DNA from 4 places in the Citrobacter sp. Marseille-Q6884 genome. Region 1 is predicted to be linked to each of the others. Evidence: predicted binding sites of a transcription regulator. Region 1 holds the regulator's gene; each other region holds the start of a gene.

Region 1 (5,393 bases):
TACAGAAAATTATCGTTTTATTAACAACCGGAAATCAGTATAAGCCTGAATTTTGAGCGACTCAACTGAAAAATGTTAGCGGACTAATTAATTGTTCTCGACAATGATTAGTGCGACTCACCATGGGCAATATGCGCACTTTCGTCTGTCAGATCATCACTTTCTTGCTGTGACTGCATTTTGTAGCCCAGCGCGGCCAGGAATACCGTTGCCAGCATGACGCTGGTGGTCGTCAGCAGCGGGGTGCTGATTAACCACGACACCACCAGGCTTGCCAGGAAGCATAACCCGAGCTGCAGCGTGTTCTGTAACGCGGCTGCACGTCCTGTTGCCTGCGGAAACGGACGTAATGCCTGGGCGACGACGATCGGGTAGATTGCCCCGTTCGCGATGGCCATCACACAGAATGGGATCAAAATTTCGGTCAGTGAAACGTGGCGAATAAAGCCGGTCGCCCAGGTCGCAATGACGCTCACGGCGAACAGGATGAGTAACCACGGCAACAGCTGACGACCCTGCCATTTTTGCAACGCGGCACGGCAGCCGTAGCCACCAATCAAAAAGGCGATCGTCTGTGGAACATAGCTCAGGCCAATCACTGCCGGGCTATAACCCATTTCACTCAGAATAAAGGGGGAACCTGTTAACCACGCAAAAAAACTGGCGGAGCAGGCCGCATAAATCAGTACATTTCCGCGGTATGTTTGGGAACGTAACAGGGTCGCAAACGTCAATTTATCCTGACTATCGTCACGCGCCTGAGAGGTCGGTTTTAACCGCAGGGCGGGCAGCATCAGGATTAATGTAATGGCAAACAGCGTGGCAAAAATGGCCTGCCAGGAAAAATGCACCAGGATCCAGCTCCCTAATAATGGCGCGAGGGCAGGAGATAAGCCCACCAGCGGCATAATCGTGGCAAAGATACGGTTTACTTTATGAGACGGATAATAGTCGGTAACCAGTGCCTGCCAGATAACCGACGCGGCGCAGACGCCAACGGCCTGGATAAAGCGCAGTACCAACAGACCTGTGGCGTTTTCAACCCATAACATGCCCAGACTTCCCAGCGCGAAGATGGATAAACCCAGCAGCAAAATCGGCTTGCGACCGTAGCGGTCGGAGAGTGGCCCCCACAGAAGTTGCGCGACGGCAAAACCGGCTAAGAACAGACTCAGGCTGGCGCTGACGGCAGACGCAGGGGTTTGCAGATCGGACTGAATAGCAGCAAAGGCGGGCAAATACATATCCGTTGCCAGAAAGCCGAGCACGCTAAGACCGGCCAGCCAGACTAAAAACCCTTTTCCAGGTTGCATAATTGTTTCTCTTTTTAGCAGTAATACAGTGCCGCAGAGTGTAGTGAGTGTAATTCTCGCTGTGAAACGCTAATATTTGTTTACTGGTTTCAAATTTTTTGTAGGCAGAGTATGTGGTCAGAATATTCACTTGAAGTGGTTGATGCTGTGGCGCGTAACGGAAGCTTTAGTTCGGCTGCGCAGGAGTTGCACCGTGTACCCTCCGCGGTGAGTTATACCGTGCGCCAACTGGAAGAGTGGCTTGCTGTGCCGCTTTTCGAACGACGTCATCGGGATGTGGAATTAACGCCTGCGGGTGTATGGTTTTTAAAAGAGGGTCGGTCTGTTATCAAAAAAATGCAGATCACACGTCAGCAATGTCAACAAATCGCCAATGGCTGGCGAGGGCAGTTGGCGATTGCGGTAGACAATATTGTTCGGCCAGAACGAACCCGACAAATGATTGTGGATTTTTATCGTCACTTTGATGATGTGGAACTGCTGGTGTTCCAGGAGGTGTTTAACGGCGTCTGGGATGCACTCTCTGATGGTCGCGTTGAACTGGCTATCGGCGCCACGCAGGCGATCCCGGTGGGGGAACGTTACACGTTTCGCGATATGGGAATGCTGAGCTGGAGTTGTGTGGTGGCAAGTCATCATCCGTTGGCCTCGCTTCCCGGACCGCTCAGTGACGATACGTTGCGCAACTGGCCGTCGTTGGTGCGCGAAGACACCTCCCGCACATTACCGAAGCGAATCACCTGGCTGCTTGATAACCAAAAGCGCGTTGTGGTGCCTGACTGGGAATCTTCGGCGACCTGTTTATCGGCGGGGCTGTGTGTGGGTATGGTGCCGACGCATTTTGCGAAACCGTGGATCGATAGCGGCAAGTGGGTTGCGTTACAGCTTGAAAATCCCTTCCCTGATGCCGCCTGTTGCCTGACCTGGCAACAAAACGATATGTCACCGGCATTAAGCTGGCTGTTGGATTATCTGGGGGATAGCGAAACGCTGAATAAAGAGTGGTTGCGGGAGCCTGAAGAGACTCCCGCATAGTACGCTTAACGACGATAATCGCGGAACGGACCGTCAGCAACGGAGCGACGTTCAACCAGGCGCGGGTGCACCTCGATGGACTGCGACTCTTCGCGCTTATTCACGATACGGTCTAACAGCATGTTAAAGGCCGTTTCGCCGAGTGAATCTTTTGGCTGATGAATGGTGGTCAATGCTGGCGTGAAGAAGCGCGCGTTGCGCACGTTATCGTAACCGATCAACGACACATCCTGCGGAACGCGTAAACCCATCTCGTCAGCGGCGCAAAGCGCGCCCATGGCCATAATATCCCCGCCACAAAAGACCGCTGTCGGACGGTGGGACTGAGAGAGGATTTGCTGCATCGCGCGGTAACCTGATTCAGGCTCGAAATCGCCCTGGACAATCCAGTTTTCCGGCACTTTAATCAGCGCTTCTTCCATGGCTTTCATAAAGCCAGCCAGACGACCCGCGCCGGTGTTGCGCTCCATCGGGCCAGGGATCACGCCAATCTCACGGTGGCCGCGCTCAATCAGGTACCGACCTGCCATATAACCACCTTCGAAGGCGTTATCAATGACGGTATCGGTAAAATCGGCTTTGGCCTCGCCCCAGTCCATAACGACCATAGGAATATGGCGATACTCTTCGAGCATGGAAAGCAGGGACTCCGGGTACTCAGAGCACATGACCAGCAGGCCATCCACGCGCTTTTGCGCCATCATGGAGAGATATGCCTGCTGTTTTTCGAGGCTATTCCATGCGTTGCCCAGAATCAGCGTATAGCCTTTCTGGAAGCAATTTTTTTCGACGGCTTCGATAATTTCAGCGAAGTAGGCCGCTTCACTACTGGTCGCCAGCAAGCCGATCGATTTGGTGTGATTCACCTTCAGGCTGCGCGCTACTGCGCTGGGGGAGTAGTGCAGCTCTTTAATCGCCGCCCAGACAGCATTACGGGTTTCTTCCGCGACAAAACGCGTCTTGTTAATTACGTGTGATACGGTTGTAGTGGAAACGTTTGCTCGCTTCGCTACATCTTTAATTGTTGCCATTACATCTCACTCCAGACCATATCCTAAGCTCCTGAGAATACTCCAGGTAAACGTTTGCCTTTAAACACCCTGACCACAACGTCAGGGTTGCGGCACGCCGGGAAAACGACACGGAACGTCAGAAAGGGGTCAATGGCCGGTACGCTAATCAAGTAAGCGTCGAATTTTGTCTGATCTTAACGAAAAGGGGAAGAGTTAAAAGCAGTTATCAATATAAATCGTGAGAGATTTTTGCGTTCAAGTGTGCAAAAATGCGCAATATCACTTTTTGTGTGGGAATAAAAAGGAGAAAACTTGATGAGCACCGATCTGAAATTTTCGTTAGTCACCACCATTATTGTTCTGGGTCTGATTGTAGCGGGTGGTTTGACCGCGGCACTGCATTGATTTATCCCGAGGGAGAACGCTCTCCCTCATCCCACCTGTTTGTCTTTCCCTCCTATTGTTTGCGAATAAGCAAAAGTCTTTTGCAGTTTTGTTAACTTTATTATTTTTGCGATCAATGTCATGCTTTTGCACTCTTATCGGGTGTCGTGCCACGGCTCGACGTTATGGAGTCGATGTATGAAAATAAATTATCCCTTATTGGCGCTGGCAATTGGTGCGTTTGGTATTGGCACGACTGAATTTTCCCCTATGGGATTATTGCCCGTCATCGCCAGGGGCGTGGATGTCTCCATTCCTGCGGCGGGGATGCTAATTAGCGCCTACGCGGTGGGGGTGATGATTGGCGCGCCGCTGATGACATTACTGCTTTCGCATCGTGCGCGTCGCAATGCGCTCATTTTTCTGATGGCGATTTTTACGCTGGGCAATGTGCTTTCGGCAATATCGCCGGACTACACCACGCTTATGTTGTCGCGTATCTTGACCAGTCTTAACCATGGGGCGTTTTTTGGGCTCGGTTCCGTTGTGGCGGCAAGTGTTGTGCCAAAGCACAAGCAGGCCAGCGCAGTCGCGACCATGTTTATGGGATTAACCATTGCCAATATTGGCGGCGTTCCTGCCGCGACCTGGCTCGGTGAAACTATCGGCTGGCGTATGTCGTTTATGGCGACAGCCGGTCTGGGTGTTATCGCGATGGTCAGTCTGTTCTTCTCACTCCCCAAAGGCGGGGCGGGAGAGCGGCCCGATGTGCGCAAAGAACTTGCCGTATTACTGCGCCCGCAAGTGTTATCCGCGCTTCTCACCACCGTACTGGGGGCCGGCGCGATGTTCACCCTCTATACCTACATTTCGCCGGTGTTGCACAGTATCACCCATGCAACCCCCGCCTTTGTGACCGGCATGCTGGTGCTGATAGGCGTCGGGTTTTCCATCGGTAACTATCTGGGTGGGCGACTGGCGGACCGTTCGGTGAATGGCACGCTGAAAGGATTTTTGCTGTTGCTGATGGTTATTATGCTGGCGATTCCGTTTCTGGCGCGTAACGAGTTGGGCGCTGCCATCAGTATGGTGGTGTGGGGCGCGGCCACGTTTGCCGTCGTTCCGCCGTTGCAGATGCGCGTAATGCGCGTTGCCAGTGAAGCGCCAGGGCTCTCTTCATCAGTCAATATTGGCGCATTTAATCTGGGGAATGCGCTGGGTGCGGCCGCGGGCGGTGCGGTGATTTCTGGCGGCTTAGGCTACAGTTTTGTTCCGGTGATGGGGGCGATTGTGGCAGGGCTGGCTTTATTGCTGGTCTTTATTTCGGCGAGAAGACAACCCGAAGAAGTCTGTACTGCCGCAAGCTAATCACGCTAAAACGCAGAAGGGAGTCCCTTCTGCGTTGTCATATTTACGCAGCGAAGTTCTTCGCAACAAATTCCCAGTTAACCAGCGCCCAGAAATGTTCCAGGTAGCCAGGACGGGCATTGCGATAGTCGATGTAGTAGGCGTGTTCCCATACGTCAACGGTCATCAGCGGCGTCGCATCAGTTGTCAGTGGCGTACCCGCGTTAGAGGTGGAAACGATAGCCAGTTTGCCATCAGCCCCTTTTACCAGCCAGGTCCAGCCAGAGCCGAAGTTCTTGAT
Region 2 (5,393 bases), 850 kb from region 1:
GTGATACCAGCCATCGTAATAGCTGAGCGTGACCATCCATAAACCCAACGCAAACATGCCATACACGACAATTGCTGTCAGCCAGTGTAATGCCGCAGATACGACGCCATAGCGCTGTGGAGTATTATTGAATTGCATAAACACACCGATAGATATTTCAGAAGTGAATGAAAATGGCGTGGAAAAGACATTAATGCAACTAATAAATAACAATGGTGATGATATTTATTTTTAATTCAATAAAATTGATTTGTTTGTTGAATGTGCATCAAGAGATTAGTGCGATTGAACACTTAGTGGTGCAGGGCGTGGGGCTTTAACGAGGTTTTAATTGTTCAGTTTATTGCAATGAAAATTAAGTTAATATCAATTTTTGTCAATTAGTGTAAGTCGGAATCACTTAGAAAAACATAATATATATAACGTCCATAATTGCCAGCAATGACCATAAAATAATGTAGAGCATGAAATGCTCGCGGATATTATTAACCAGATAGTCAAAGATGCGGCGCATCAACGTGATTCCTTAAATAAAAAATGGCCTCACCGATGAGGCCATATCGTAATTATTGCTTAAAACGGCTAAGTTTGAATGGCGTCAGGTCAAACGCAGACGGTTTGTCCTGAGCAAAATCGGCTGCAATCTCCCCCAGTACGGAAGCAAACTTGAAACCGTGACCGCTCAGACCGGTAATGATAAGCGTATTGTCATGCTCAGGCAGCGTATCAATGATGAAATCTTCATCCGGAGAGTTATCGTAGGTACACGATGCGCCGTGCAGACAACATCCCACACCTGGCAGAATAGTGCGCAGGAAAGGAAACGCCTCTGAACCATCACTGGCGACGGCGGCAAACGGTTTACGCTCCTCAGCAGAATGAATAAGCTGCCCGCCGTTATGTTTGCCAATCTTCAACTCGTCATTTTCAGCCGGGAAACCGTAATACTGATCGCCATTAGGCAGTTCGCCGGTAAAGGCCGGAAACGCGTTTTTAATGCTGTAGCGCCCGTCGGCCTGGTACCACGCAAACACTTTGCGCACCGGCTGTATGGGCAGTTCAGGCACTAATGTCTGTACCCAGGTGCCCGCGCTGATGAGCGCTTTTTTCGCGTGGTAGTCACCGTCTGCGGTCTCAACGGTGACACCGTCATCATGATGATGAATGGCAGTGACAGGGCATTTAAACAGCTGTGCACAGCCCGCCTCTTCAGCCAGACGAATCCAGGTTTTAATCGCCAGTTCGCTGCGTAAAAAACCGGATTCAGATTCAAACAGCCCGATATAATTTTCGGGTACGCGGATTTCTGGCCAGCGCGCCATGATTGCGGCGGCATCCAGTTTCTCAATGTTAAGTTGCCACTGTTGGGCGCTTTGCTCTACCGTCGATAAGAAGGTTGAATCCGCCGGGCCGAGGTTGATAACGCCGGAACGAACAAACACGGGATCTTCATTTTGTGTGGAGAGCTCATCCCATAATTCCTGCGCACGCAGAACCAGCGGAACGTATTTTTCACCTTCGCCATAAGCATGACGAATTAATCTTGTGTCGCCGTGATGGCTGCCCTGTTGATGCGGTGGCATATGTGCATCGATCATCAGAACATTCAGCCCGGCGCGGGTGGCATAGTATCCAGCAGCGGCGCCTACGGAACCACTGCCAATAATGATTAAGTCGTATTTCATCCACTTCTCTCCGCAATCGCGATAGTTGCAGGGTAAATAACTGACTCGCATTATTCAACCAGGAAATAAGAAAGGCACCGCTAAGGTGCCTTTTGAGGGTGGGGTGCATCAGATTTAATGACGCTGATACTCATTTACCTGGTAATCGCCCGATTCAATTTTGGCGATTCCTGCTTCTAATATCGAAATAAATTGCCTGGCAACATCAGTGGTTAACCAGAGCGTTTGACCAACTTCAGTCCCATCCGGGTCCGGACGATTTGGGGTCTGGTAGTGCAAACGCAGCATCAGCGCATCATAGCTATCAACGGTGCTGATGTCCCATCCTACAAGCGGATGAGTCTGAATGACTTCATTATTCTTTTCCATCATGCCCCCTAATTCGTGTTACTAGACAACGGTTTTCGAGGTTCAATGCGTTTTTTTCTGAAGCAACTTCAGTATATCAATAAATAAGGGTATTCACTGAAAATTTAAAGAGGGGGGCAGATAATTTTTTAGTTTTAAGTGTTATCTGAACAATAAAGCGGCATCTTATTCATATTTTTTTGGCATATTGTGCAGTTATTTTGAGGTTGTGATTAAAAGATAATCAGCTACGTAAATAAACACGACTCTGTTTATCGGCAAGATGATGCGATTGATTAAAGAGAAATGCGGATAAAAAAGCCGGGGCGACCCGGCAAACAAACATCACTGCATATCATTTTTTATTCATTGATGAACCAGTCATCTGCGCTTTCCCATGTTTCCTGCAGGATTTCGCTGATGCGTTCTTTGTCCTCTTTTGTCGCGCCAATGACCGACAGATTGTTTGCGGCGGCATAACGGACGGTGACATCACCTTCGTTATCCGGGAAATGGTGGTGAATACGGCGGGAGAGTTCACCTGCCAGTGCGTCTATCGCACCAGCAGGCAAAGGTGAAGTTTTAGCAATAGTGACTTCAATACGCATAATAGCCCCCTGTTGAATATACTGGTTATTTATACAGTTAAACTCAGTAATTGACAACAGTTGGCTATGTTTTTTTTAGCTTTTCACTGACCAGCGCACCGTTTCGCCGCCGAGGAAGGGGACTAAGGTGTCATTTTCCAGGGCGATGCTTTCTGGTACCTGTTGCTCCAGTCGAACCAGTTCGATGAAGCTTTCATTTACCGGTAGACCGTAGAACTGAGGGCCATTAAGCGAGCAGAACGCTTCAAAATGCTCCAGCGCATTCATCTCCTCGAACACCGTTGCATAACTGCCCAGCGCCGTTGGTGCGTTGAAGCATCCCGCACAGCCACAACTGGACTCTTTGCGATGACGCGCATGAGGAGCCGAATCGGTGCCGAGAAACACGCGGTTAAAACCACTGGCAACGAGTTCACGCAGCGCCTGTTGGTGGACGTTACGTTTGAGGATAGGCAGGCAATACAGATGCGGGCGAATCCCTCCGACCAGCATATGGTTGCGGTTAAACATTAAATGCTGAGGCGTAATGGTCGCGGCAAGACGTTCATTTCCGTCGCGCACGTACTCGGCAGCATCTTTGGTCGTGATATGTTCAAACACCACTTTCAACGCGGTCAGACTCTGACGCAGCGGTTCCATGACGGTTTCGATAAAGCGTGCTTCACGATCGAAAATATCGATATCGGCATGCGTGACTTCGCCATGGACCAGTAATGGCATACCAATTTTTTCCATCCGTTCCAACACCGGCATGATGGCTTCAATAGAGGTCACACCGTGAGTGGAGTTGGTGGTGGCATTTGCCGGATAGAGTTTTGCCGCAGTAAAGACACCTTCGTTGTATCCGCGCTCCAGTTCATTCGGATCCAGCGTATCCGTCAGATAACAGGTCATTAACGGGGTGAAGGTGTGTCCCGCAGGTACGGCGTCAAGAATGCGCTGACGGTAGGCGATAGCCGCATCAACCGTGGTCACGGGCGGTGCCAGGTTCGGCATGACGATTGCGCGTCCATAAATTTCACTGGTATAGGGCACGACAGTTTTTAACATGTCGCCATCGCGAAAGTGAAGATGCCAGTCGTCTGGGCGGCGGATCTTTAAAACCTGGGATGGTGCAGTCATCAATATGCTCCGGCTGAGGATAGTCTTTTTTGCCGGAAACAAAGGATAAGCGGAAACGTTTTCGTTTGCACGAAAAAAAAGGGCGCGGAAGCGCCCTTTGTTATATTAATCGGTAAACGGGATGATGATTTCGCCCGGTTTAACCTCAATACCTTTCGCCAGTTTTTTCGCCAGTGCTTCACCTTTGCTGCTGTCTTCGCGCAGGATATAGGCCGGTTGCTGGTTGAAATAATTACGCAGCGACTGGTTTAAATAGGGCATTAGCGTTTGCAGCACCGACTGCATTTTTTCTGGCGTCACTGTCGCATCCACCACTTCCATCTCTTGCAGATAGATTGCGCCTTTCTCTTTATTAAAGACCGGCAAGGCTTTTAACTTCAGCTTCATGGTTGCTTTCTGGCTGCCAAACAGGGAATTCATATCCAGGTTTGCATCGCCAGTGAGGGTAACTTTATTGGGTTCTTCACGACCAATTTGGCTGGCGAGATTGTTCAGGACGATATGCGCTTGTGCGACGCCCGGCAACCCAATGTCTTTAGCAAAGTTATTATGCTTTGCCAGCGCCTGATTAATCTCTTGTTCGCTGACCGTGTATTGCGTGAGTTGATTACAACCAACCAACAGGCCGCTGACAACCAATGCAGCGGCAAAAAAAAACTTTTTCATGGGGTTCCTCAACATGATGCTCGTGGCGTAATCGTGACACAAAGCATCATCGAGTACCAGCACGCCGGACACCAGCAGAAAAAACTGAAAATGTCTCCGCGCGGCGGGTTAACGATCAGGCATCGGGCTCAAGCATTCCGCGTGACGGGCGTTTGTGGCTGAACTGCCAACCCAGCGCCAGGAAAGTAATAAAGCCAATCACACCGAGCATCATCCAGGGGAGTTCAGGCTGCGACAATGCTTTACCCATATCGAACAACCAGCCACCGCCGATGTAGCCTATTGCGCCGCCAATCGCTAATCCCAGCCGACTGAACCCCATGTAACTTCCACGCGCCCGCGCATTCGCCAGTGAGGCACTGAGCGTTTCACGCGCCGGTTCAGCAATGATTGAGCCGATATAGAATGTGCAAATGAGTGTGAACAGTTGCTGCAAATTACCGACCAGTCCAATAGGCATCATACTGAGAGACATCACGAACAGACCGGCCATCAGACGGTGTTCCAGACGAAAACGTTTTTCGCTCCAGCGGGCAATTGGGTAGAGGAGCGTCAAAGAGAGGCAGGCCTCAATGGCGTACATCCATTTCACGGCAGACGGTGAACCGGCGATGTCGTTAACCATAATAGGCAGCATCAGCATGACCTGCACGGCCAGCATGTAATAGCCCGCCAGCGTGAGTACGTAAGTGACAAACCGTTTGTCATGCATCACGTGGCTCATTCCTTCGCGTACCGGAATTTTCACGGTAGACAGCTTCCACGCAGGCAGCAGCCAGGCGTTAAACGCCGCGCACAGAATAAACAGTGCCGCGCCGGTGGCGCAGACCAGTCGGAAATCGTACTGCAACAGCCAGCTGCCGAGCAACGCGCCCACAACGGCACCCGCGCTGTCCTGCATCATCAGGATAGAGAAGAAACGCCCTCGCTTTTCCGGGCGGATCAATTTGACTACCAGCGCCGA
Region 3 (5,393 bases), on a different contig from region 1:
TCTTTCAGACGGCTGGCAATGTAGTTGGCGTTAAGAATCGCCACCTGGCTTGCCTGCTTCAGCCCTTCTGCGCCCATCATGCGGATGTACATCCAGCTGATTGGCAGAATAGAGGCGCTACCGAACGGTGCGGCAGAAACCGCGCCCTGACGGGTGAGCATCCCTTCAATCTGTACCACGCTGTGGCCCGGAACAAACGGCGCCAGGTGCGATTTAACACCGATCGGCCCCATACCCGGACCGCCGCCGCCGTGCGGAATGCAGAAGGTTTTATGCAAGTTGAGGTGCGAGACATCCGCGCCAATAAAGCCCGGAGAGGTGATACCCACCTGGGCGTTCATGTTTGCGCCGTCCAGGTAAACCTGGCCGCCAAACTGGTGCACGATTTCGCAGACTTCACGAATGGTCTCTTCATACACACCGTGAGTAGACGGGTAGGTCACCATGATGCAGGAGAGGTTTTCGCCTGATTGCGCTGCTTTCTCACGCAGGTCAGCCAGGTCGATATTGCCGTTCTTATCGCAAGCTACGACCACCACCTGCATGCCCGCCATCTGTGCGGAAGCCGGGTTGGTACCGTGAGCGGACGCCGGGATCAGGCAGATATCGCGATGACCTTCGTTACGGCTTTCGTGATAATGACGAATCGCCAGCAGACCCGCGTATTCCCCCTGTGCGCCGGAGTTCGGCTGCATACAGACGGCGTCGTAACCGGTCAGTTTTACCAGCCAGTCAGAAAGCTGACCGATCATCTGGTGGTAACCTTCTGCCTGCTCTGGCGGGCAGAACGGATGCAGTTCAGCGAATTCAGGCCAGGTAATTGGGATCATCTCCGCAGCCGCGTTCAGCTTCATAGTGCACGAACCCAGCGGAATCATCGCCTGGTTCAGCGCCAGATCTTTACGCTCCAGCGAGTGCATATAGCGCATCATCTCGGTTTCGCTGTGATAGCGATTGAACACCGGGTGGCTGAGGATCGCATCGTCACGCAGCATGCAGTCCTGAATGGAACGGCTGTCGAGCGCCACGTCTTTATCCAGTGCATCGATGTTCAGGCCATGGTTGTCACCCAGCAGAACATTGAACAGCTGCACCACATTTTCACGGGTGGTGGTTTCGTCGAGCGTGATACCTACCGCGTTATGAATATCACTGCGCAGGTTGATTTCTGCCGCTTCAGCACGCGCCAGCACAGAAGCTTTGTCCGCCACTTCGACACAAAGGGTGTCGAAGTAGTGCGCATGACGCAGCTTCAGCCCTTTCTGTTGTAAGCCCGCCGCCAGAATATCGGTCAGGCGGTGGATGCGGTTGGCAATGCGTTTCAGACCAACCGGACCATGATAAACGGCATACAGGCTGGCGATGTTGGCCAGCAGAACCTGCGAGGTACAAATGTTGGAGTTCGCTTTCTCGCGGCGGATGTGCTGCTCGCGAGTTTGCATCGCCATGCGCAGTGCGGTATTCCCCGCAGCATCTTTGGAAACACCGATAATACGGCCTGGCATGGAGCGTTTGAATTCGTCTTTTGCAGCAAAGAATGCCGCATGCGGGCCACCGTAGCCCATCGGTACGCCAAAGCGCTGGGCAGAGCCGAAGACAATGTCTGCGCCCTGTTTGCCCGGGGCAGTCAGCAGCACCAGAGCCATGAAATCAGCGGCTACGCTAACAACGACTTTACGAGATTTCAGCTCAGCAATCAGCTTGCTGTAGTCATGAACTTCACCGGTGGTGCCAACCTGCTGCAACAGCACGCCGAAGACGTCCTGGTGCTCCAGCGCTTTTGCAGCGTCATCGACGATGACATCAAAGCCAAAGGTTTCCGCACGGGTGCGTACGACATCCAGCGTTTGCGGATGAACATCAGAAGCCACGAAGAAACGGTTAGCATTTTTCAGTTTGCTGACGCGTTTTGCCATCGCCATGGCTTCAGCGGCAGCGGTTGCTTCATCCAACAGAGAAGCAGAGGCCATGTCCAGACCCGTCAAATCCAGCGTGACCTGTTGGAAGTTCAACAGTGCTTCCAGGCGCCCCTGGGAGACTTCTGGTTGATACGGCGTATACGCGGTGTACCAGCCCGGGTTTTCCAGCATGTTACGCAGAATAACCGGCGGCAACTGCACGGCGGTATAGCCCATGCCAATGTAGGACGTGAAGCGCTTGTTACGCCCGGCGATGGCTTTTAATTCAGCCAGCGCAGCGTATTCGGTCGCCGCCTCGCCCACCTGCGGCGGAGTGTCGAGCTGAATGTCTTTCGGCACAATCTGGCCGATCAGCGCGTTTAACGACTCGGCGCCAACTGCATTCAGCATCTCTTGCTGCTGCGTGGCGTCCGGTCCGATGTGGCGTTCAATGAAAGCGCCGCTGTTTTCAAGCTGGCTTAACGTCTGTGTCATGGGCGATGGTTCCTGAAACGTGCAGTGAATCGTGATTGTCTCTGTCTGCGTGCCCGGTGGCGCTTACACTGACCGGGCCTACGCTCTGTAAGCCGGATAAGCACAACGCTATCCGGCATAAGCGTATTTATTCGTCTTCTAACAAAGCTTCGTATGCGGTCGCATCCAGCAGCGACTCAATTTCGCTTTCATCGCTGGCTTTAATTTTGAAGATCCAGCCGCCGGCATACGGTTCGCTGTTTACCAGTTCCGGGGAGTCGCTGAGCGCGTCGTTCACCGCAACAATCTCACCGCCTACTGGCGCATAGATGTCAGAAGCCGCTTTGACGGATTCTGCAACGGCGCAGTCATCGCCCGCGCTGACGGTGGCGCCGACTTCCGGCAGGTCAACGAAAACCATATCGCCCAGCAGCTCCTGAGCATGTTCGGTGATACCAACGGTGTAGGAACCGTCAGCTTCTTTACGCAGCCATTCGTGTTCTTTGCTGTATTTCAGTTCTGCAGGTACGTTGCTCATTAATCAATCTCCAAAAAGGATGAATCACGCGACGGCTTTGCCGTTACGCACAAAAACAGGTTTAGTCACGTTTACCGGCATTTCACGGTTACGGATCTGCACGATTGCGGTCTCGCCGATACCCGCCGGAACACGGGCCAGCGCGATGCTGTAACCCAACGTCGGGGAGAACGTACCGCTGGTAATAACGCCTTCCTTCAGGTTGCCCTGGGCGTCGGTGAAACGTACCGGCAGTTCATTACGCAGGACACCTTTCTCCGTCATCACCAGGCCAACCAGTTGTTCGTGGCCTTTTTCACGCTGAGCTTCCAACGCTTCGCGACCAATGAAGTCACGGTCAGCGGGTTCCCACGCAATGGTCCAGCCCATATTAGCGGCCAGCGGAGAGATACCTTCATCCATCTCCTGGCTGTACAGATTCATCCCCGCTTCCAGACGCAGCGTATCGCGCGCGCCCAGTCCGCAGGGTTTGACGCCTGCTTCTACCAGCGCACGCCAGAAATCCGCGGCCTTTTCGTTCGGCAGCGCAATTTCATAACCCGCTTCGCCGGTATAACCCGTGGTCGCGATAAACAGATCACCGGCCTGCACGCCGAAGAAAGGTTTCATACCTTCTACCGCATGACGCTGCACGTCATTAAACAGCGTGGCGGCTTTCGCCTGCGCATTCGGCCCCTGCACGGCAATCATCGACAGGTCATCACGCACGGTGATGTCGATGGCATAAGGTTCAGCGTGTTGGGTAATCCAGGAGAGGTCTTTTTCGCGGGTGGCGGAGTTTACAACGAGGCGGAAGAAATCTTCAGTGAAGTAGTAGACGATCAGGTCATCTATCACGCCGCCCGAAGCGTTGAGCATACCGGAGTAAAGGGCTTTGCCGGTTTTCGTTAGTTTCGCAACGTCGTTGGCCAGTAGATAACGCAAGAACTCCCGGGTGCGGCTACCGCGCAGGTCAACGATGGTCATATGCGACACATCGAACATACCGGCGTCGGTGCGGACAGCATGGTGCTCGTCGAGTTGAGAACCGTAATGCAGGGGCATCATCCAGCCATGGAAATCAACCATGCGCGCGCCACATAGCGTGTGTTGTTCGTACAAAGGAGTCTGTTGAGCCATCTTTTCCTCGTTGAATAAGCGGGGCTATCAACTCTTTCGTGGTGAATTCTTCGCCACGAAACCCAGCATCGCAGCCGCTCCAGGAGGCCGCGACGCAAACGTTCTCTTTGCCTTGAACTTACCACCGAAACAGACGCTAAACCATAAGGCAAAATTAACCATCACATTAGCTTATGACTAAAAATGGCGAAATCGTCGTCAGAATAAAAAACCAGACAATTGGCAAATAAGAAGAACAAACAACAATAAGGCAGTAAATTAACCGGCACATTTCCACATTAAATGTGGAAAAAATGTCAAAAATGGCGTTATTGAAAAACAGTGATATTAGAATAACTAATGCGAAAAAAGGTGTGGAATTAGATTATTTCAAATGAGATTGGCATCCCGGCGCGCAGGCCGGGAGAGGAAAATGTGACGGGTCTCAAACTCTTAAAATTGTCCTTTCGGACGGTTAGCGCAACCACTCAGGAAGATCGTTTAACCCCATCGCCTGACGGATGAGTTGTGGTTTAACACCTGGTAGGGTATCGGCCAGTTTCAGACCAATATCACGCAGCAGTTTTTTAGCTGGATTCTCTCCGGCGAACAGTTCGCGGAACCCCTGCATTCCGGCCAGCATCATCGCCGCACTGTGCTTACGGCTACGCTCATAGCGGCGCAAATAGAGGTACTGACCAATGTCTTTCCCCTGACGCTGCAGGCGCTTAAGCTCGTCAATCAGCTCTGCGGCATCCATAAAGCCGAGGTTAACGCCCTGGCCCGCCAGCGGATGGATGGTATGCGCCGCATCTCCCACCAGCGCCAGACGATGCGCCGCAAACTGGCGCGCATAGCGCCCTGTCAGCGGAAATACCTGACGTTCGCTCTCAACGCGGCATAATCCCAGACGATTATCGAAGGCGATGTTCAGCGCTTGGTTAAACTCGTCTACGCTGGCCTGCTGCATACGCTCAGCGTCTTGTGGCGAGAGCGACCAGACGATAGAACACAGATGCGGGTCGCTGAGCGGCAGAAATGCCAGAATCCCCTCCCCATGAAACGCCTGGCGAGCCACGGCGCCATGTGCTTCCTGGGTACGAATCGTCGCGACCAACGCGTGGTGGCGATAATCCCAGAACGTCAGCGGAATATCAGCTTTATTGCGCAACCAGGAATTAGCGCCATCTGCGCCAATCACCAGACGTGCGGTCAGCATTGAGCCATCCTTCAGGGTCAGAAAAGCGTCATTCTCACCCCAGGCGACCTGCTGGAGTGCTGCCGGCGCCATCAGCGTAATATCTGCCGACTGCTGCGCCTTTTGCCACAAGGCGTGGTGGATGACCGTATTTTCTACAATATGCCCTAAATGGCTGTACCCCATG
Region 4 (5,393 bases), 930 kb from region 1:
AATGGAGCAGTTTCGCCCCAATCTGGTGGTTTCCGGGGCTGGAGCCTGGGAAGAAGATACCTGGAAGGTGATTCGTATTGGTGACGTTATTTTTGATGTCGCCAAGCCCTGTAGCCGGTGTATTTTCACAACGGTCAGCCCGGAAAAAGGCCAGAAACATCCGTCAGGCGAGCCGCTGGCGACGCTGCAAACCTTCCGTACAGCAGCGGATAATGGCGATGTCGATTTTGGTCAGAATTTGATTGCGCGTAACAGCGGCGTGATCCGCGTCGGGGATGATGTCGAAATTCTGGCAACCGGTCCGGGCAGAGTTTACGGTGCGGCTGAATCTGATGATACCGTACCACAGCAACAGCAACCTGATGCCACGGTGCTCATTGACTGGCAGGGACAAACCTTTCGCGGGAACAATCAGCAGGTGTTGCTTGAACAACTGGAGAACCAGGGGATCCGTGTTCCCTATTCGTGCCGGGCGGGAATCTGCGGATGCTGCCGGATTCGGCTGGTAGACGGTGAAGTCAGTCCGTTGAAAAAATCAGCCATTGGCGATGACGGGACGATTCTTTGCTGCAGTTGTGTGCCGAAAACAGCAATCAGGCTGGAAAGTTAAACCGCCTGCTCAAGGCTGAAACTGTCAGCAGGGATCTGCGGTTTCAGTCTGTCATTCATGATTTTAATCGCGTCGCCAAGCTGCATGGTGCGCCCGGCAATCACCACGCCAGGCTGCGCAAGCAAGCAAAGCGCCGCATTTTCACCCGGCTCTACCACTAGCAGATTTACCTGCTCTTCGGTATCACTTAAATAAACGCAGGCCGCGTCACCGACCACGGGCGACCAGTTAATGGTATGCGCCACAAAGTGCCAACTTTTAGGCATTTGCGGTTTGAGATAACGAATAGCCACCAGCGCATTAAGCACCAGTTCTGCTTTTTGTTCTTTGGCTAAATCCAGATAGCGACATTTTTCTTCGAAGGAAAAATAAAGCGCGGCATCATCAACACAAAAACCAGACGGCGAAAAAGCATCAGGGGTGAGCATTTTGCGAGCAAAACGCGAGCGAAATAACATGCCATTGGCTAAATCGAGCATCATACGATCGTGCTCTTCATCATAATACCAGCGCCAGTTATCGTCAGGTTTAATTCGCATCAGTCTCTCTCCTTTCCGTAATCATCACCATTGCGGCGGCATCCTTTTACCGCTTCGTTTATTGCCCTAATAATAAAAGCGTAAAATGTTTAAATAAGCAACAGTAAAGGAATATAAAACAACCAGGGCTAGAAATAAAGCCCTGGCTGTCGGATTAAGGCAAAGTTCAGATATTGGTTACGATTTCTTTAATCAATGGCGGACCTTTAAAAATAAATCCGGAATAAATCTGAACCAGTGAAGCACCCGCCGCTATTTTCTCACGGGCAGCAATGACCGAGTCGATACCGCCCACACCGATAATAGGCAGTTGTCCATTTAACTCGTGGGACAACATACGAATAATTTCTGTGCTTTTTAATTGTAACGGTCGGCCACTCAGACCACCCATTTGATCGCAATTTTTCATTCCCTGAACCAGGGAACGATCGAGCGTTGTGTTCGTGGCAATCACGCCATCGATATTATGGCGAACTAAACTGTCGGCAACCTGGATCAGTTCTTCCACAGAAAGATCCGGGGCGATCTTTACCGCCACCGGAACATATTTATGGTGGATCGCTTGCAGTTCGTTTTGTTTATTTTTAATTGCCGTCAGCAGATCATCCAGCGCCTCGCCATATTGCAGCGTACGTAAGCCTGGCGTATTAGGCGATGAGATATTAATCGCAATATAACCGGCATAGGCATAGACTTTTTCCATACAAATCAGATAGTCATCTTTGCCATTCTCTACCGGGGTATCTTTATTCTTACCAATATTAATCCCGAGGATGCCGTCAAAATGGGATTTTTTAACGTTCTCCACCAGGTTATCAACACCCAGATTATTGAACCCCATACGGTTGATCAAACCTTCCGCATCGACCAGACGGAACAAGCGCGGCTTATCATTACCCGGTTGAGGACGTGGCGTTACAGTGCCGATCTCAATCGAGCCAAATCCCATCGCACCGAGTGCATCGATGCACTCCCCATCCTTATCCAACCCTGCGGCAAGACCGAGCGGGTTTTTAAACGTCAGCCCCATGCAGTTGACCGGCTTTGCGGGGACTTTTTGGCGAACAAGCGCTTCGAGCGGCGTGCCCGTAATGCGACGTAATTGCTGGAATGTCAATTCATGAGCGCGCTCTGGATCGAGCTGAAAAAGGGCTTTACGAACGAAGGGGTAGTACATGAACTCTCCTGGATTCCCGGTGTGCAAACCGGGGGCGTATTATGTGCGATCGCGAGCAAAAAGGGAATTGACCTGCGGCAATAAATAGCAAACGTTTTCTTCCGATCTCCGTTTTATGCAATTTTCAGCTTTTCTATGCCGTATAAATCATTTCGGTAAACAAAATCTCTCTGCCAGACTGCACAAATTGTTATCAATGTTAAACAAAAGAGAACAATTGGTTATAAGGAGAGTCTGGAAATTATGCGCGTTATCACTCTGGCGGGAAGCCCACGCTTTCCCTCTCGCTCCAGTGCGTTACTGGAATATGCGCGAGAAAAACTGAACGGGCAGGATGTCGACGTTTACCACTGGAATCTTCATAATTTTGAGCCCGAAGATCTGATCTATGCGCGGTTTGACAGCCCGGCGCTGAAAACGTTTATCGAGCAATTAAAGGCGGCAGACGGACTGATTGTGGCCACCCCAGTCTATAAAGCCGCTTACTCAGGTGCGTTGAAAACGCTGCTCGACCTGTTACCCGAGCGGGCGCTGGAAGGTAAAGTGGTATTGCCGCTGGCAACCGGCGGCACGGTAGCACATTTACTGGCGGTCGATTACGCCTTAAAACCGGTGTTGAGCGCACTCAAAGCCCAGGAAATTCTACACGGCGTCTTTGCTGATGATTCGCAGGTCATCGAGTATCAGCATAAACCCCAGTTTACGCCGAACCTGCAGTCACGTCTGGACAACGCGCTCGACACGTTCTGGCTGGCGTTACATCGTCGCGACATACCGCTCCCGCAGTTGCACCCCCTGCGAGGCGCCGCCCATGCTTAATTTGCTCAAACGTCACACGCCATGGCTGGCGCTCGCGGGATTGCTGTCGCTCTCATCGCAGATTCAGGCCGCAGATGTTGCGCCTGATTCGCTGCGCATTGGTTATCAGAAAGGGAGCGTCAGTATGGTGCTGGCCAAAAGCCATCAACTCCTGGAGAAGCGCTACCCGCAAACAACGATCTCATGGGTCGAGTTTCCGGCCGGGCCGCAAATGCTGGAGGCCTTAAATATCGGCAGTATCGATCTGGGCAGTACCGGGGATATTCCACCGATCTTTGCCCAGGCCGCCGGAGCCGATCTGGTCTACGTCGGCGTCGAACCACCCAAACCAAAGGCCGAAGTGATTTTGGTGCCGAAAGACAGCCCGATTCACACTGTTGCGGAACTCAAAGGGCATAAAGTCGCCTTCCAGAAAGGCTCCAGCGCGCACAATCTCCTGCTTCGTGCGCTGCAACAAGCCGGACTGAAGTTTACCGATATTCAACCCACTTATTTGACCCCCGCCGATGCGCGTGCGGCCTTTCAACAGGGGAATGTCGATGCGTGGGCCATCTGGGATCCGTACTACTCCGCTGCCTTATTGCAAGGTGACGTCCGTGTCCTGAAAGACGGTACCGACCTCAAACAGACGGGTTCGTTTTATCTCGCTGCGCGTCCTTATGCTGAGAAAAATGGGGCGTTTGTCCTCGGTGTCCTCGACACATTTAGCCAGGCCGATGCCTTAACCCTCAGCCAACGCGAACAGAGCATTACACTCCTGGCAAAAACCATGGGGCTACCCGAACCGGTCATTGCCTCTTATCTGGATCATCGTCCCCCAACCACCATTACGCCCGTTAGCGCGACTGTCGCCACATTGCAGCAACAAACCGCCGATCTGTTTTATGACAACCGTCTGGTGCCGAAAAAAGTCGATATTCGCCAGCGAATCTGGCAACCCACCTCGCAGACAGGAGCAAAATGATGAGTCTGAATATGTTTTGGTTTTTACCGACGCACGGTGACGGGCACTATCTGGGCACCGAACAAGGCTCCCGTCCGGTCGATCACAGCTACCTACAACAGATCGCGCAAACGGCCGATCGTCTGGGCTTTACCGGCGTACTGATCCCGACCGGTCGCTCATGTGAAGATGCCTGGCTGGTGGCTGCCTCAATGATCCCGGTCACCCAGCGATTAAAATTTCTGGTCGCACTGCGTCCGAGCGTAACCTCACCCACGGTTGCGGCTCGTCAGGCCGCCACGCTTGACCGGTTGTCCAATGGTCGGGCGCTGTTTAACCTGGTAACGGGTAGTGACCCACAAGAGCTGGCGGGTGATGGCGTTTTTCTCGATCACGCTGAACGTTATGAAGCCTCAGCGGAATTTACCCACGTATGGCGACGCTTGTTGCAAGGTGAAACCGTGGATTTCAGCGGTAAGCATATTCACGTTCGCGGCGCGCAGCTCTTTTTCCCACCAGTGCAACAACCTCATCCCCCGCTCTATTTCGGAGGGTCTTCTGATGTGGCGCAGGATCTTGCCGCCGAGCAGGTTGATCTTTATTTGACCTGGGGCGAACCACCCGAACAGGTGAAAGAGAAAATTGAGCAAGTACGAGCAAAAGCAGCAGCACTTGGACGAAAGATCCGTTTCGGCATTCGCCTGCATGTGATCGTACGCGAAACCACCGAAGAGGCGTGGCGAGCAGCGGATCGCCTGATCGCGCATCTTGATGACGAAACCATTGCGAAAGCGCAGGCCGCATTCTCCAGAACAGACTCCGTCGGTCAGCATCGAATGGCTGCGTTGCACAATGGCAAGCGCGACAAGCTGGAAATTAGCCCTAACCTGTGGGCTGGTGTCGGGCTGGTACGCGGCGGCGCAGGCACGGCACTGGTCGGCGACGGTCCCACGGTTGCGGCGCGCATAAACGAATATGCGGCATTGGGTATCGACAGTTTTGTGTTATCCGGATACCCGCACCTGGAGGAAGCCTGGAAAGTCGGAGAGCTGTTGTTCCCACACCTGGATGTGGCAATCCCGGACATTCCGCAGCCACAGCGCCTTCATCAGCAGGGCGAAGCGGTCGCTAACGCATTTATCCCACGCAAGGTTGCACAAAGCTAAGGAGCAGATGATGGCGACACGAAATGAAAGAGGGTTGCTACGCCTGGCTCCCTGGTTTTTACCGACCGCACTGGTGGCGCTATGGCAACTGGCTTCTTCCATGGGTTGGCTCTCCACCCGCATTCTGCCCTCCCCGGAG

What was found. The regulator PurR, encoded in region 1, represses purine synthesis genes. The targets are predictions, from matches to a motif close to CANGCAAACGTTTGCNTG.
Region 2: a site for PurR is predicted at 3,812-3,829, ahead of pyrC (dihydroorotase). Genes of this name have one in related genera too.
Region 3: a site for PurR is predicted at 4,121-4,138, ahead of gcvT (glycine cleavage system aminomethyltransferase GcvT). Genes of this name have one in related genera too.
Region 4: a site for PurR is predicted at 2,411-2,428, ahead of pyrD (quinone-dependent dihydroorotate dehydrogenase). Genes of this name have one in related genera too.

Annotation. Positions count from the first base shown of each region.
Region 1 is NZ_CAMDRE010000002.1:1,497,809-1,503,201, reverse strand. It holds gene punC (purine nucleoside transporter PunC) at 108-1,313, opposite strand; gene punR (DNA-binding transcriptional activator PunR) at 1,425-2,348, shown strand; gene purR (HTH-type transcriptional repressor PurR) at 2,354-3,379, opposite strand; gene cydH (cytochrome bd-I accessory subunit CydH) at 3,677-3,766, shown strand; gene N7268_RS22315 (MFS transporter) at 3,944-5,113, shown strand; gene sodB (superoxide dismutase [Fe]) at 5,157-5,393, opposite strand, start outside.
Region 2 is NZ_CAMDRE010000002.1:651,101-656,493, forward strand. It holds gene N7268_RS18105 (cytochrome b) at 1-138, opposite strand, end outside; gene N7268_RS18110 (YceO family protein) at 401-514, opposite strand; gene solA (N-methyl-L-tryptophan oxidase) at 567-1,685, opposite strand; gene bssS (biofilm formation regulator BssS) at 1,800-2,054, opposite strand; gene dinI (DNA damage-inducible protein I) at 2,396-2,641, opposite strand; gene pyrC (dihydroorotase) at 2,717-3,763, opposite strand; gene N7268_RS18135 (lipoprotein) at 3,869-4,429, opposite strand; gene mdtH (multidrug efflux MFS transporter MdtH) at 4,545-5,393, opposite strand, start outside.
Region 3 is NZ_CAMDRE010000001.1:323,086-328,478, forward strand. It holds gene gcvP (aminomethyl-transferring glycine dehydrogenase) at 1-2,393, opposite strand, end outside; gene gcvH (glycine cleavage system protein GcvH) at 2,521-2,910, opposite strand; gene gcvT (glycine cleavage system aminomethyltransferase GcvT) at 2,935-4,029, opposite strand; gene ubiI (FAD-dependent 2-octaprenylphenol hydroxylase) at 4,484-5,393, opposite strand, start outside.
Region 4 is NZ_CAMDRE010000002.1:570,318-575,710, reverse strand. It holds gene N7268_RS17715 (YcbX family protein) at 1-610, shown strand, start outside; gene zapC (cell division protein ZapC) at 607-1,149, opposite strand; gene pyrD (quinone-dependent dihydroorotate dehydrogenase) at 1,316-2,326, opposite strand; gene ssuE (NADPH-dependent FMN reductase) at 2,570-3,145, shown strand; gene N7268_RS17695 (sulfonate ABC transporter substrate-binding protein) at 3,138-4,109, shown strand; gene ssuD (FMNH2-dependent alkanesulfonate monooxygenase) at 4,109-5,254, shown strand; gene ssuC (aliphatic sulfonate ABC transporter permease SsuC) at 5,265-5,393, shown strand, end outside.